3 regions of the Catenibacterium sp. RTP21428st1_D7_RTP21428_210409 genome follow, and region 1 is predicted to be linked to each of the others. Evidence: a T-box and tRNA genes for the amino acid it is inferred to sense, from the RefSeq annotation. Region 1 holds a T-box; the other regions hold tRNA genes.

Evidence for each region. The T-box of region 1 lies ahead of leuS (leucine--tRNA ligase). A T-box ahead of a tRNA ligase gene usually reads a tRNA of that ligase, here a tRNA-Leu.
Region 2: it has a tRNA-Leu gene. The T-box ahead of leuS (leucine--tRNA ligase) is inferred to sense a tRNA for this amino acid. The anticodon was not compared.
Region 3: it has a tRNA-Leu gene. The T-box ahead of leuS (leucine--tRNA ligase) is inferred to sense a tRNA for this amino acid. The anticodon was not compared.

What each region holds. Positions count from the first base shown of each region.
Region 1 is NZ_JBEHVX010000059.1:8,169-12,832, reverse strand. It holds gene ABUA27_RS08820 (ABC transporter ATP-binding protein) at 1-432, shown strand, start outside; gene ABUA27_RS08815 (ABC transporter ATP-binding protein/permease) at 434-2,218, shown strand; T-box leader at 2,265-2,464, shown strand; gene leuS (leucine--tRNA ligase) at 2,507-4,664, shown strand, end outside.
Region 2 is NZ_JBEHVX010000066.1:1,621-6,284, reverse strand. It holds gene argF (ornithine carbamoyltransferase) at 1-305, opposite strand, end outside; gene aroF (3-deoxy-7-phosphoheptulonate synthase) at 325-1,341, opposite strand; T-box leader at 1,382-1,616, opposite strand; tRNA gene ABUA27_RS09410 (tRNA-Leu) at 1,846-1,932, shown strand; gene ABUA27_RS09405 (C-GCAxxG-C-C family protein) at 1,997-2,407, opposite strand; gene ABUA27_RS09400 (DNA-3-methyladenine glycosylase I) at 2,413-2,955, opposite strand; gene ABUA27_RS09395 (RsmB/NOP family class I SAM-dependent RNA methyltransferase) at 3,045-4,358, shown strand; gene ABUA27_RS09390 (HD domain-containing protein) at 4,355-4,664, shown strand, end outside.
Region 3 is NZ_JBEHVX010000047.1:9,638-14,301, reverse strand. It holds gene ABUA27_RS07855 (galactokinase) at 318-1,586, shown strand; gene ABUA27_RS07850 (DUF134 domain-containing protein) at 1,663-2,349, shown strand; tRNA gene ABUA27_RS07845 (tRNA-Leu) at 2,396-2,479, shown strand; gene ABUA27_RS07840 (hypothetical protein) at 2,548-2,694, opposite strand; gene asnB (asparagine synthase B) at 2,722-4,305, opposite strand.

The sequences.
Region 1 (4,664 bases):
AAGATGAGTTATGGAACACTTATTTCTATTGGTCGTATGATTGCGTTAGTTTATATGATGATTAGCTTATTTGTGGCAATAGAACTTACAAAAACAGTCTTCTCTTCTTTATATTTAGAAAGAAGCCGTTCTCTTGCTTTGAAAATTTCTATGGGTGCATCTTATAAACAATTACAGCGTGAATCAAAGATAGAAATACTTATTATAGGCACATTTATTTACTCCATCAGCATAGTGATGTTTATTATTATTCTTTCTATTCTCCCGCTCACATCCTTTAAGAGGTATTTCCATTTTACATGTCTTGCATCTCCTTATTATTTCTATATTATTTTCTATTTTCTCTATCTTCTTATACTCATACTTTCTGCATCTGCACCGTTTATTCGTATTAAGAAAGAAAGTATAGTCTCATTACTCAGGGAGGAATAATATGATTCAACTTAAATCAATCAACAAGCGTTATCTACATGAACATGTCTTAGAAAACATTGCTTGTACTCTTCCTGATACAGGATTTGTATCACTTGTTGGACCAAGTGGATGTGGGAAAAGTACTTTACTTCATATTATTGCTGGACTTGATCATGATTACTCAGGAGAAGTGATATATGAGAATAATAAGAAAGTTTCTATCATTTTTCAGGACTTTCATCTTATACCTTGGCTTTCTATTAATAATAATATACGTCTCTATGACTACTTTCATAAATCATCCTACATACTGGATGAAACATTGACTAAACAATTCAAGAATACTTCAGTTAATGATCTTTCCTTAGGACAAAGACAACGAACAGCGATAGAGCGTGCACTTTATTATGATCCAGATATTATTCTATGTGATGAACCAACAGCTTCACTTGATCCAGATAATGCAGAGAGAGTATTAAAGATGTTGAAGCAGCGTTCTCATTCTTCTCTTGTATTATTTGTATCCCATGATGAAGCATCAGTAAAACAATATAGTGATCGTATTATAGAAATGAAGGATGGATGTATTATACAGGATACACTTATTAAAAAAACAGAAATCTATCCTCAAGAAAACCATACCAATAATAAGCCACGACATTTTCCTATACTTAAACTGACCATTCAGTCCTTCCTAAGTAGTCGTAAAAGATTTTTTCAGATGTCATTTTCTCTATCTATCGCATTATTATGTTTGATGATGACATTTACCTTTACATTCTCTTTTCGTAATACTATTTATCAATATCTTTCTTCATTGATTCCACAAAAGTCTATTACTTATAAACTACGTAATGATGATCCGCTCTCTTTGACTCATTTCAATGAAGCATCCTATCATTATTTAAATCTTGATGATTATGATCTCATGGGAATCTCTCATAATAGTCAAAGATATCAGAAGAATGAAGTTCTGTTTATATCTGATGACTCGTCCTATACCACTCATTATATATATGGTAGAGCTCCACAAAATAATGATGAAATTGCGGTACCTCTCTCTACTGCAAGAAAGCTTGCACAAAAGAATAAGGTCAATACATTACTTAATACAACTTGGACAATCTATTATAAGCATCAATTAAAGATAAAAGGAAAAGAAGTAAAGATAGTTGGTATTTCTCCACAAACCTATAATTATGATGCCTTTTATATGTATGAATATGCCAATTATCATTGGATAGAGTCCATCTTTAATCAAACACCGACTGCAAGATATGGTATGTTGAAATATAAGGAAGATAAATCCATTATAGATTCTTTAAAAAAGAATTATCCTGAATATGAGTTTAAAGCAATGGGGGAATCAACTCAAAAAACTTTCAATCAGAATATGAATAGAATCCAGATGGTTCTAGTGGTATTCTCTATTCTCACAATACTTTCTTCTATATTTATGATTATGGAAATCATGATTCTTCATGCGATGCATTTAAAGAAGGATCATGCCATCATGAAGGCCTATGGTGAAAAGAAGATACATATTTTCAAGATGTCTTTCTATCAATGTTTGATTCTTCATTCTTATAGCTATGTGACAGCATCTCTCATATTACTTGGCATTATGAAGATAATGAATCAAATAATCCCACAGATTACAGACTTTCCTATGCATCTTACATTCCAACCTCTTATTATGTTGATATTGTGGATTGGTTCTTTCTTATTAGTTTGTTTTTCTACACTATTTAGTATTCTTTATATTATCAAGCTCAATCCATCCCGCATCCTTAAAATGAGATGATACTTCTTGCAAATAACGGGAAATTATGATAAGGTGTGTAAGTATATAAAAGTCAAGGAACTAGAGTAGTAGATGGTCATACTTTTTAAGAGAACTTATGGCTGGTGTGAATAAGTAAAGTTATCCATTGAACTCGCTAGGGAGATGGGTCTGTGATAAGCAGATCACGTATTGCTGCGTTAAAGCATTAAGCGCATGAATCAGTCTTCATGAACTAAGGTGGTACCGCGAGTTCTCGTCCTTAGACATGAGGACTTTTTTTATTTTAAAAGTGGAGGAGACAAAATTATGACTTATGATCATAAGATAGCAGAAAAGAAATGGCAGAAATACTGGGAAGAGAATAAGACATTCGAAACAGATGTTTATGATTTCTCAAAGCCTAAATACTATGCCTTAGACATGTTCCCTTATCCATCAGGACAAGGTCTTCATGTTGGACATCCAGAAGGATATACAGCAACTGACATCATGTCAAGAATGAAGAGAATGCAGGGATATAACGTATTACATCCAATGGGATTTGACTCATTTGGTTTACCTGCTGAACAGTATGCAATCAAGACAGGTAACCACCCTGAAGGATTTACATTAAAGAATATTCAGACTTTCACTAAACAGTTAAAGATGTTAGGTTTCTCATTTGACTGGGATAAGCAGGTATCTACTTGTGATCCTAGCTTCTATAAATGGACTCAGTGGATTTTCAAACAGTTATATGAAGATGGTTTAGCTAGATATGTAGATATTCCTGTTAACTGGTGTGAAGAATTAGGTACAGTACTTGCAAACGATGAAATCATCGATGGTAAGAGTGAACGTGGTGGATTCCCAGTTATTCGTAAGAATATGAAACAGTGGGTTATTGATATTCCTAAATATGCTGAAAGATTACTTGCAGGATTAGAAGAAGTTGATTGGCCAGAATCTACTAAAGAAATTCAGAGAAACTGGATTGGTAAATCAATCGGTGCTCATGTTGATTTTAAGGTAGATGGTTATGATGATAAATTCACAGTATTCACAACACGTTGTGATACATTATTCGGTGCTACTTATTGTGTATTAGCACCAGAACATGAATTAGTAGAAAAGATTACGACTCTTGATAAGAAGGATGAAGTAAAAGCTTACTTAGATGTATGTGCAACTAAGTCAGAACTTGAAAGAACTGAATTAAATAAAGAAAAGACTGGTGTCTTCATTGGTGCTTATGCAATCAACCCAGTAAATGGTAAGAAGATTCCAATCTGGATTTCTGACTATGTATTAGCTGGGTATGGAACAGGTGCTATCATGGCTGTTCCTGCACATGATGATCGTGACTATGCTTTCGCAAAGAAGTTTGGTATCGATATTATTCCAGTATTAGAAGGTGGAGATGTTACTAAGGAAGCATGGACACAGGATGGTGTACATATTAACTCTGACTTCTTAAATGGTTTAGATAAACAGGAAGCAATCGATAAGATGTTAGACTGGTTAGAAGAACATCATTGTGGTTCTAAGCATGTTAACTATCGTTTAAGAGAATGGATCTTCGCAAGACAGAGATATTGGGGTGAACCAATTCCAATCATTAACTTTGATGATGGAACATCTGTTGCATTAAGCGATGATCAGTTACCACTTATCTTACCTGAACTTGAAGATTATAGTCCATCAAAGACTGGTTCTTCTCCATTAGATAAGGCAGTTGACTGGGTTAATGTAGAAGTAGATGGTAAAAAGGGTAAGAGAGAAACAAGTACAATGCCTGGTTCTGCAGGATCTTCTTGGTACTTCTTAAGATATATTGATCCACATAACGATAAGGCTATTGCAGATCCAGAATTATTAAAGCATTGGATGCCAGTTGACTTATATGTTGGTGGACCTGAACATGCAGTAGGACACTTATTATATTCACGTATGTGGAATAATTATTTATATGACAAGGGTATCGTACCAGTTAAAGAACCATTCAAGAAGCTATACCATCAGGGTATGATTCTTGGCCCAAATGGTGTGAAGATGTCTAAGTCAAAGGGTAATGTTATTAATCCAGATGATATTGTAGAAGCATATGGTGCAGATACATTACGTTTATATGAAATGTTTATGGGTCCTCTTGAAGCATCTAAACCGTGGAGTGAAACAGGTGTAGAAGGTTCAAAGAAATGGCTAGAACGTGTTTATAGATTATTTGTTGAATCTGATAAGTTAACTGATACAAATGATGGTTCATTAGACTTCGTATATCACTCAACAGTTAAGAAGGTGACTGAAGACTATGAAAACCTTGGCTTTAATACTGCTATCTCACAGATGATGATCTTCATCAATGAAGCATATAAGGCTAAAGCAGTTTATAAGCCATATGCAGAAGGTATCGTTAAGATGCTTTCATGTATTGCACCTCATATCTGTGAAGAAATGTGGGAAAAACTTGGTCATGAAGGAACAA
Region 2 (4,664 bases), on a different contig from region 1:
TCAATTCCATCAAACATTCTACCTAATACTTTCGCTGTATCTTCAATTGACTCCTTCTTTCCCATCTGTGACTGAGTCAAGAAAGTAGCGTGTCCTCCTTCATCAAGAACACCTACTTCAAAAGCACATCTTGTACGTGTAGATGTCTTTTCGAATAATAAGGCAATATTCTTACCTTCAAGTGAATGACCAATCTTTCCTGCTTTCTTCTTAGCCTTTAGCTTTTTAGCTAAGTCTAGAAGATAATAGATTTCTTCTTTAGTATAATCCTTAAGTGTTAAAAAACTTCTCCCGTGTAAATCCATAACTATACTTCCTTTCTACTTATATTTCTTTACCTACTACTTTACCAATTTCTCTTAATTCTTCAATAAGTTTTGTATATTTTTTAGGCTTTAATGACTGAGCCCCATCACATAGTGCATGTTCTGGATCATTATGTACTTCAACAAGTAATCCATCACATCCTGCTGCAACACTTGCCTTAGCCATTGGTTCTACTAACCACCATTTACCACCAGCGTGTGATGGGTCAATGATTACAGGTAAATGAGTCATTTTTCTAAGTACTGGAATAGCCTGTAAGTCTAGAGTGTTTCTTGTATATGTTTCGAATGTTCTTACACCTCTTTCACACAGGATGACATTCTCATTACCACTTGCCATGATATATTCCGCACTCATGATCCATTCCTGATATGTTGCGCTTAGTCCTCTCTTTAATAGGATAGGTTTCTTAACTCTTGCACCTACTTCCTTAAGTAAAGTGAAGTTCTGCATGTTTCTTGCACCAATCTGAACTAAGTCTACCTTTTCATTGAATTCATCAATATCATCAGCACTCATAAGTTCTGATACGATTGGTAAGCCTGTTTCTTTCTTTGCAGCTACTAAGTAATCTAAACCAGTAGAACCTAATCCCTGGAATGCATATGGAGATGTTCTAGGCTTGAATGCACCACCTCTAAGCATATTAGCTCCAGCTGCTTTTACTTCCTTCGCAATCGCAATAACCTGTTCTTCTGATTCTACAGAACAAGGACCAGCGATAAGAGCCATATGGCCTCCACCTACTTTAACACCATCTACATCCACAATAGTATCTTCAGGATGGAATGCACGGTTAGCCAATTTATAAGGCTGTTCAACTCTCATTACTTTTTCTACAGAAGGTGAAACTTCAATATCTCTAGGATCAACTTTAGTCGTATCCCCAATTACACCGATAATAGTTGTTTCATGACCAGTAGAAACATGCGGTTCTAAACCATAGCCTTCAATCTTGTCAGTTACTTTCTTAATATCATTTTCATCACATTTTGGTTTTAATACAATAATCATAATCTTTTCTCCTTTGGATATATAAAAAGTCCCTCTCGATTATAAGGACGAGAGGGACTTCGCGTTACCACCTTATTTTATCCATACATCACTATATAGACCTCTGTGAGTACTATCATACTCTGACGATATAACGGTCGTACCCGTGGATACCTACTTCATTTCAATATCCCGACTCCTTGATGTATTTCATCCACATGAATCATTCCCTCTCAGCACTAGGAACTCTCTGTAAATCCAAAAACTGAATGTTCTTTTCAATTCGTTGTCTTTTTTGTATATGAATCTAATATAAGAGCCTTAAAACCAAATGTCAATGATTTTTATAGAGTAAGCGAATACATTTAGAAAAAAATAAAAATATTTCTTTTTATGCTACTTATATGAGTGAAAATAAATTCAAATACTATATGTACTAGAAAAAATCATGAGAAGCACATCAAAATAAACCATTTTTTTCTTGAAAACGTCTCCTATGCATACTATAATAATAACGTTGTCAATGCCCTTGTGATGAAATTGGTAGACATAGCAGACTCAAAATCTGCCGGCTTCAAACCCGTACCGGTTCGAGTCCGGTCAAGGGCACCAATTATTAACGATTAAGCTGGGATATATTCTCAGCTTTTTTTGCACTAAAAAAAGGAATAGATGACTATTCCTCACTAAATAATACTTCTTCTACAATAGCAGCGGCATCTCTAATACAGTCAGGACATGTTCTTAACAACTTACCTGTTTCTACACCTTTTAATACTTTGCATGTAGTTGTAGAGTTCTTTTCTTTAAATTTCTGCATGATTTCTCTAGATAACTTATAAGTACTTGCTTTACTATTTGGCTTATCTAGATTGCCTGTACTATTCTTACATCCTGCAAGAAGACATGCACCAGTCACAGCACCACAAGTTCCTTCCATGCATCCTACGCCTAGACCTAAGCCTTCAGCTACCTTAAACATTGTTTCTTCCTCCATGCCTACAAGATCACAATAAGTACATGCAATAGCCTGTGCACAGTTATAACCCTTATCATGTTTCTTAATAGTTTCATCAATACGTGTCATATCCTTTACCTCCATTCACAATTCATGAGATGATCATTATAAATACCAATCGCCTGTAAATAACTATAAATAATCACAGGACCTACAAACTTAAAGCCATGTTTCTTTAAATCTTCAGATATCTTAGTAGACAGTGCATCACTTGCAGGTATCTCTTTTTCTTCTGTATAACGATGATCGATTACCTTATAATCTACAAAAGACCAGATATAATGATCAAAGCTGCCAAACTCTTCCTGCACGTTTAGAAAAGCTTTCGCATTGATTATAATACTATTGATCTTCAAACGATTATGAATAATCCCTTCAGCTTCATAGAGAGATTCTATTTTTTCTTTAGAATAAAAGGCAATCTTGTGATAATCAAAATCATCAAATGCCTGATTATAAGCTTTTTCCTTTTTTAAAATAGTATCCCAGGATAATCCTGCCTGCATGCCTTCTAAAACAAGCATCTTAAATAACATTATTTCATCATGTGTTTCTTTACACCATTGATCATCATGATATTTGATTGCTTCTTTACTTTTAGCCCATGAACACCTCATTAAATAATCCTCCTTTTTACATTGTAGCATATCCAAAGTAGTCAACACATCTATTTTTTTGTATAATAGTTCAGAAAGGACGTGAATTTATGGAACAATTTGATGCCCGTATGAAGTCTTTATTAAAAGATGAATATGATGACTTTAAGAAGGCTTTGTTAGAAAAGCCAGTTAAAGGTTTATATTTAAATAGAAATAAGAAAAATGTAGAAAGAGTACTAGATAAGAACTATGTAGAACATCATCCTATTGTAGAAAATGGTTATCTCTATGATGAACACTATCATCCAGGAAGAAGTGCTTATTTTCTTGCAGGACTTTATTATATCCAGGAACCAAGTGCGATGCTTGTAGCAGATGCATTACCTATTGAACCTGATGATTTTGTGTTAGATATGTGTGCGGCACCAGGAGGTAAAAGCTGTGAGATTGCATCTCGATTAACTGGAGAAGGTATATTAATTGCGAATGATATAGAAGCATCTCGTGCCCGTATTTTAAGTGAGAATATTGAACGTTTTGGTTTAGATAATACAATAGTCACAAATATAGATCCCATGCGCTTTACTAAACAATTTCAGGAAGCATTTGATAAGATTGTCTTAGATGCACCTTGTAGTGGAGAAGGGATGTTTAGAAAACTTGAACAGGCAATAGATACATGGAGTGAAGAAAAGGTATTAGAATGTGCTCATATTCAAAAGAATCTTTTAAAGGGTGCTTATGAAATGTTGAAGCAGGGTGGTATGGTTATTTATTCTACATGTACTTACTCATATGAAGAAAATGAAGCAATGGTTCATTATGCAGTGGATCAACTTGGCTTTGAATTACTTCCTCTTACTAAATCTCATGGTTTATGTCCAGGTGTTGATCTAGATGAAGTGGTGAGATGTTATCCTCATCATTATCGTGGAGAAGGGCACTTTATCGCCTTGCTAAGAAAACCAGGTAATAGTCCAAGAAAACAAGTACGTACTATGAAGTCTCAAGTAAATCCGGCTGACTTAAAGGTCTTAAAAGCTTTCTATCAGGAAAACCTCAATAAGAAAGTACCTTCATACATCATAGAAAATAATGGACATCTTTATGCAGTTAAGAAGAACTTCCCAGAACTCAAAGGAATCAGAGTATTACGTAATGGGCTTTATTTAGGTGAAGTGAGAAAGAATAGATTTATACCTAGCTATTCTCTTGCCCTAACTCTCACTAAACAAGATGTAAAAAGAAGTTATGACTATCCAAGTGAAAGTGAAGAAATCAAGAAATATATCCATGGTGAAACTTTAGAAGGAACAGGAGAAAAAGGCTTTGGTGTCATCTTTGTAGATGGGTATCCACTTTCCTTCTATAAAGAAAGCAATCAGGTTAAAAACCTATTTCCTAAGGGACTGAGACGATGAATCGTTACTTTAGCTTACGTGATGAAGTATTACATCTTTTAGATGAAAAAAGTCATGGGTATTATAAAAGAGAAGCTATTGCACATATGTTTCAGGTAGAAACATTATGCTTATTACTTGCAAAAGAAAGAAATCTAGATGAAGAATTATGTGCTATTATCGGTCTTCTTCATGATATTGCAGTTCCTATTTATTCTTCTAGTTTCCAGCATGCCACTCGTTCAAGTAAATTGGCAAAAGAATTACTGGATCCTATATTTAGCGAAGAAGAAAAGAACATTATTATAACTGCAATCAGTAATCATT
Region 3 (4,664 bases), on a different contig from region 1:
TTTTTGTATCCGTTTTCATATAATGACAAAGTCACTACAAAGCGCTTATGGTCTTCGTGAACAAGTAAGGTTATTTAACGCCTAAAATTAGGCACTATAGTATCACGATTTACATATATTTTAAAAAGATATGATATATACTAAAGAAAACGAATTATTCACACTTATGCACATTATGCACAAAATAGAATAAAAAAACGAACAAAGTGTTTATGTAATTTTGATGTAAAATATACCATGAAACATTGTAATCAAACAAATACATGATAAAATAAGAATGCAACCGTTTACAAGAAAAAAAGGGGGGGGATTACACTATGAAAGCATCTGAAGTACTACAAAGACTTTCTAGTGGTGAAATGATTCCTCTATTAAGAGGAATTTACTCAGAAAATATAGATGAGCAGGTATTAAGATATAAAGAAGCTATACAATCCTTTATGGATTATTATGGAGATCAGGATATTATGATATTTAGTGTTCCTGGTAAATGTGAAATAGGTGGGAATCATACCGATCACCAGCAAGGACGTGTTCTTGCATCCGCTATTCAATTAGATTCTATTGGTATAGTAGGCAAACAGGATCGTTATGTGAAGGTTATTTATAATGAACTTAATATTAATGAAATAGATACAGAAAATATAAAATATAATGAAGCCAAGAAAGGCACAATGGAATCATTGATCAATGGTGTATTATTTGGTTTAAACCAGAAGAATTATCATATAGGTGGTTTTAATGCTTATATTCAATGTGATATTCCTAGAAAGGTAGGTTTAGGTTCTAGTGCTAATTTTAATATTATGATTGGTACCATTATTAACTATTTATATAATGAAGGAAAAATTGAAAATAAATATCTTGTCCAGATTGGTCGTTTTGCGACAAATATATTTTATTGTAAGCCAAGTGGTTTAATGAATGAATGTGTCTGCTGCGTAGGTGGATTTATTAAAGTGGATTTTAGGGATCCTAATTCACCTGATATTTATAAGTTGAATACTGATTTTTCAAATTTTGATTATACTCTATGTTGTGTGAATTCTAATGTGTGTAGATCGGATAATACAATTGATTATGATGCTATTCCGAAAGAAATGATCAAGGTGGCTAACTTCTTTAAGAAAGATGTCTTAAGAGATGTTTCTTATGATGAGTTCATGAAGAACTACCGTATAGTAAGAGCAAGAGTAGGGGATCGTCCAGCACTTCGAGCACTTCATTTCTTTAAAGAAGAAGATCGTGTCTTAAAGCAGACAGAAGTACTTGAAAAGGGAGATTTTGATACTTTCTTAAAACTAGTAAGAGAATCTGGAGACTCTACATTTAAAGCACTACAGAATATTTATCCACAGGAAAGTACACGTCATCAAAATATTGGTACAGCTATTGTATTAAGTGAAAACTTTTTAGGTGAAGATGGTGTTGTGAAAGTGAATGGTGGAGGATTCTCAAGTACTATGCTTGCCTTTGTGAAAACAAATAGAATTAATGATTATGCATCGTATGTGGATTCTATATTTGGTAAGGGTTCTTGTTATATTATTCATACAAGAGAACAAGGCGCAATAAGATTACTCTAAAGCAGTGAAAACTGCTTTTTTTTATAATTCTTTGTGCTATAATATTATCGACATATGTCAGTAACTGGAGGAACGTATGGCTAGACCAAAGAGATCAAGGACAATTACAGGATTTCCTGAATACAATATGTTTGTACCTGATGGTATACCTCAAAGAGGCTATATAGAGCTTGAATTAGATGAATTTGAGGTCATCCGTCTTATAGACTATAAGTCCTATACACACGCCAAATGCGCTGATAAGATGAATATATCACGTACTACAGTCACTGAAATATATGCCAGAGCAAGAAAAAAGATAGCACGCAGTATTATGGAAGGCTATCCTTTAAGAATTGAAGGCAATGAATGTATAAAGAAAACAGGTTATCCTGTTTTAAAAGTAAAAGGAGAACATATTATGAGAATTGCGGTAACTTATGAAAACGAAACAGTTTTTCCACACTTTGGGAAAACTTCACAATTTAAATTATATGATGTAGAAAACAATGAAATCAAAGAATCACAGGTCGTTGGTACAGAAGGATTAGGCCATGGTGCTCTAGCAATCTTATTATCTAACTTAAATGTAGATGTATTGATCTGTGGCGGTATTGGCAGAGGTGCTATTATGGCTTTAAGTGGGTCTAATATTAATGTCGTAGGTGGAGTGACAGGTGATTGTGATACTGCAGTAAAATCTTATTTAGATGGTACACTAGTTCCTGAGTCAGAACCTACTTGTGGATGCAGTCATGATAGCTGTGAATGCCATGATGAATAATATTTGACAAACAAATAAAACGAGAATAAAATCAAAACTGTTGAATGCTCGGATGGTGGAATGGTAGACACGCCAGTTTCAGGTACTGGTGGTTTATGCCGTGTGGGTTCAAGTCCCATTCCGAGCACCAATAGTAGTTAACGTGGGAAACCACGTTTTTTTATGCATTAAAAAAAGACTATGAATAACTCATAGCCTCTATATAATGATTTCCAAAAATCCTAATGCAAGGAAAATAAGAACGAGATAAATCACAACTTTTAAACTCCATTTAAATACATAGAACATCACAATAAATGGAAGAAATGCAAGAAAGAACACCGCAGATAATAATGTACCTAACATAATCATCACCTCATTCTTATTATAATATTATTTTCCAGAATCTCCATAGTTTTTAAGTACTCTGGCACTTGGGTCATTCACATCACAGTTTTCCCATGTCTTATTAGGCATCCAGAAGTCTTTGATCCATTTAGCTTTTCCTGGATAATAAGATTCAAAGATATCACGATATAATAATGATTCTTTAGTAAATGGTGTACAGTAAGGATACTTCTCTTTAGCGTTTACTACATCTTCATCTGTATATAATGAATCAGCATACTCTTTTAAGTAATCTACCATAGAATGTCCTACTGCATCAGAGAATGCAGCTTTTTCTCTAAATAAGATATCATGAGGAAGATAGTTTAAACCTTCAAAAGCATGTCTTAATAGATATTTACCTTTGTTGTAAGTGTTCATTTTCTTCTTAGGATCAATACGCATAGTATAATCCACAAAATCAAGATCTGCGAAAGGAACACGTCCTTCTAAGGCATTTGCACTAATACATCTATCTGCTCTTAATACATCATACATATATAATTCACGCATACGTTTTTGAGATTCCTTCTGGAATTCTTCAGGACTAGGTGCAAAGTCTGTATATTTATAACCAAATAATTCGTCACTGACTTCACCTGTTAGAATAACCTTTAAATCAGTATGTTCATGAATATATTTACAAAGAAGATACATACCAATACTTGCACGAATAGTCGTAATATCCCAAGTTTCTAATGTGCGAATGACTTCTCTTAAAGAACCTAATACATCTTCTTTAGTCATAATAACTTCTGTATGATCAGTACCTAAGAATTCAGCGACTTCTTTCGCATACTTTAAGTCAATAGGATCTGTTTCCATACCAATCGCAAATGTCTTAATAGGTGTATCAGTAATACGCTGACCAATCGCACATACTAATGATGAATCTAAACCACCAGATAATAAATAACCAACAGGGGCATCACTCTGTAGTCTCTTCTTAACGGATTCTATTAATTTAACACGTAGGTTCAAGGCGATTGTTTCTACATCATCATTATGCATTAATTTCACATCAGCCACATCATTGAAGCATACAAACTTTTCACCATCATAATAATGTCCTGGTGGGAAAGGCATAATTTCTTTACAGACAGGCATTAAAGCTTTGGCTTCAGAACCAAATGCGATAGTGCCTTTTTCAGTATATCCATAAAACATTGGACGAATACCAATTGGATCTCTAGCAGCCATCATCTTATCAGCGTTTGCATCATATAAACAGAATGCATATTCACCATCTAAATATCTTACAAGTGTATCTAAACCATATTTTCTATATAAAGGAATTAATACTTCACAGTCACTAGAAGACTTAAAAGTATATTCATCCATAATATTCTTCTTTAATTCTGGGTAGTTATAGATTTCTCCATTACATACTACAATTGTATGATCATCAGAAAATGGCTGCATACCATTTTCACTTAAATCCATAATAGCTAATCTATTGAAACCAAAAGTCTTATCAAATAATCTAGAAGTCTCAATCATATCAGGACCTCTACCTTCAATCTTTCCTAAAGCTTCATCAAATACATCAATTTCTACTTCTGTAGAACCCATTGTTAGAAAACCACACATTTACATCTTCCTCCTATACTTGAGTCAAAAAAAACTCGCTTTGTGGTGCGAGTATCTTACTAAGTCGTTGAGTCTATAACTAAGTACAGACATACTTCAAAGAGCATGCGATACCCGCCAGCGGTAACGTCGCTGAAAGAACGTTCTAGCCTACTTGCATTATGCTTTGGGTAGACAGCTCAGAGGTGTTCTTCATCTATCACTTAACTGTAAGTCTTCCACCAATCACTTACTCGCTAGAGTCTCTGTCATAGATTACTCTCCTCGTCTTCGCCTTTGTTGGGTCTAAGTATAGTACAAACATTTAGTCAATGCAATAATAAATTATTATAAAAACATTAAAAAATAATTATAATTTA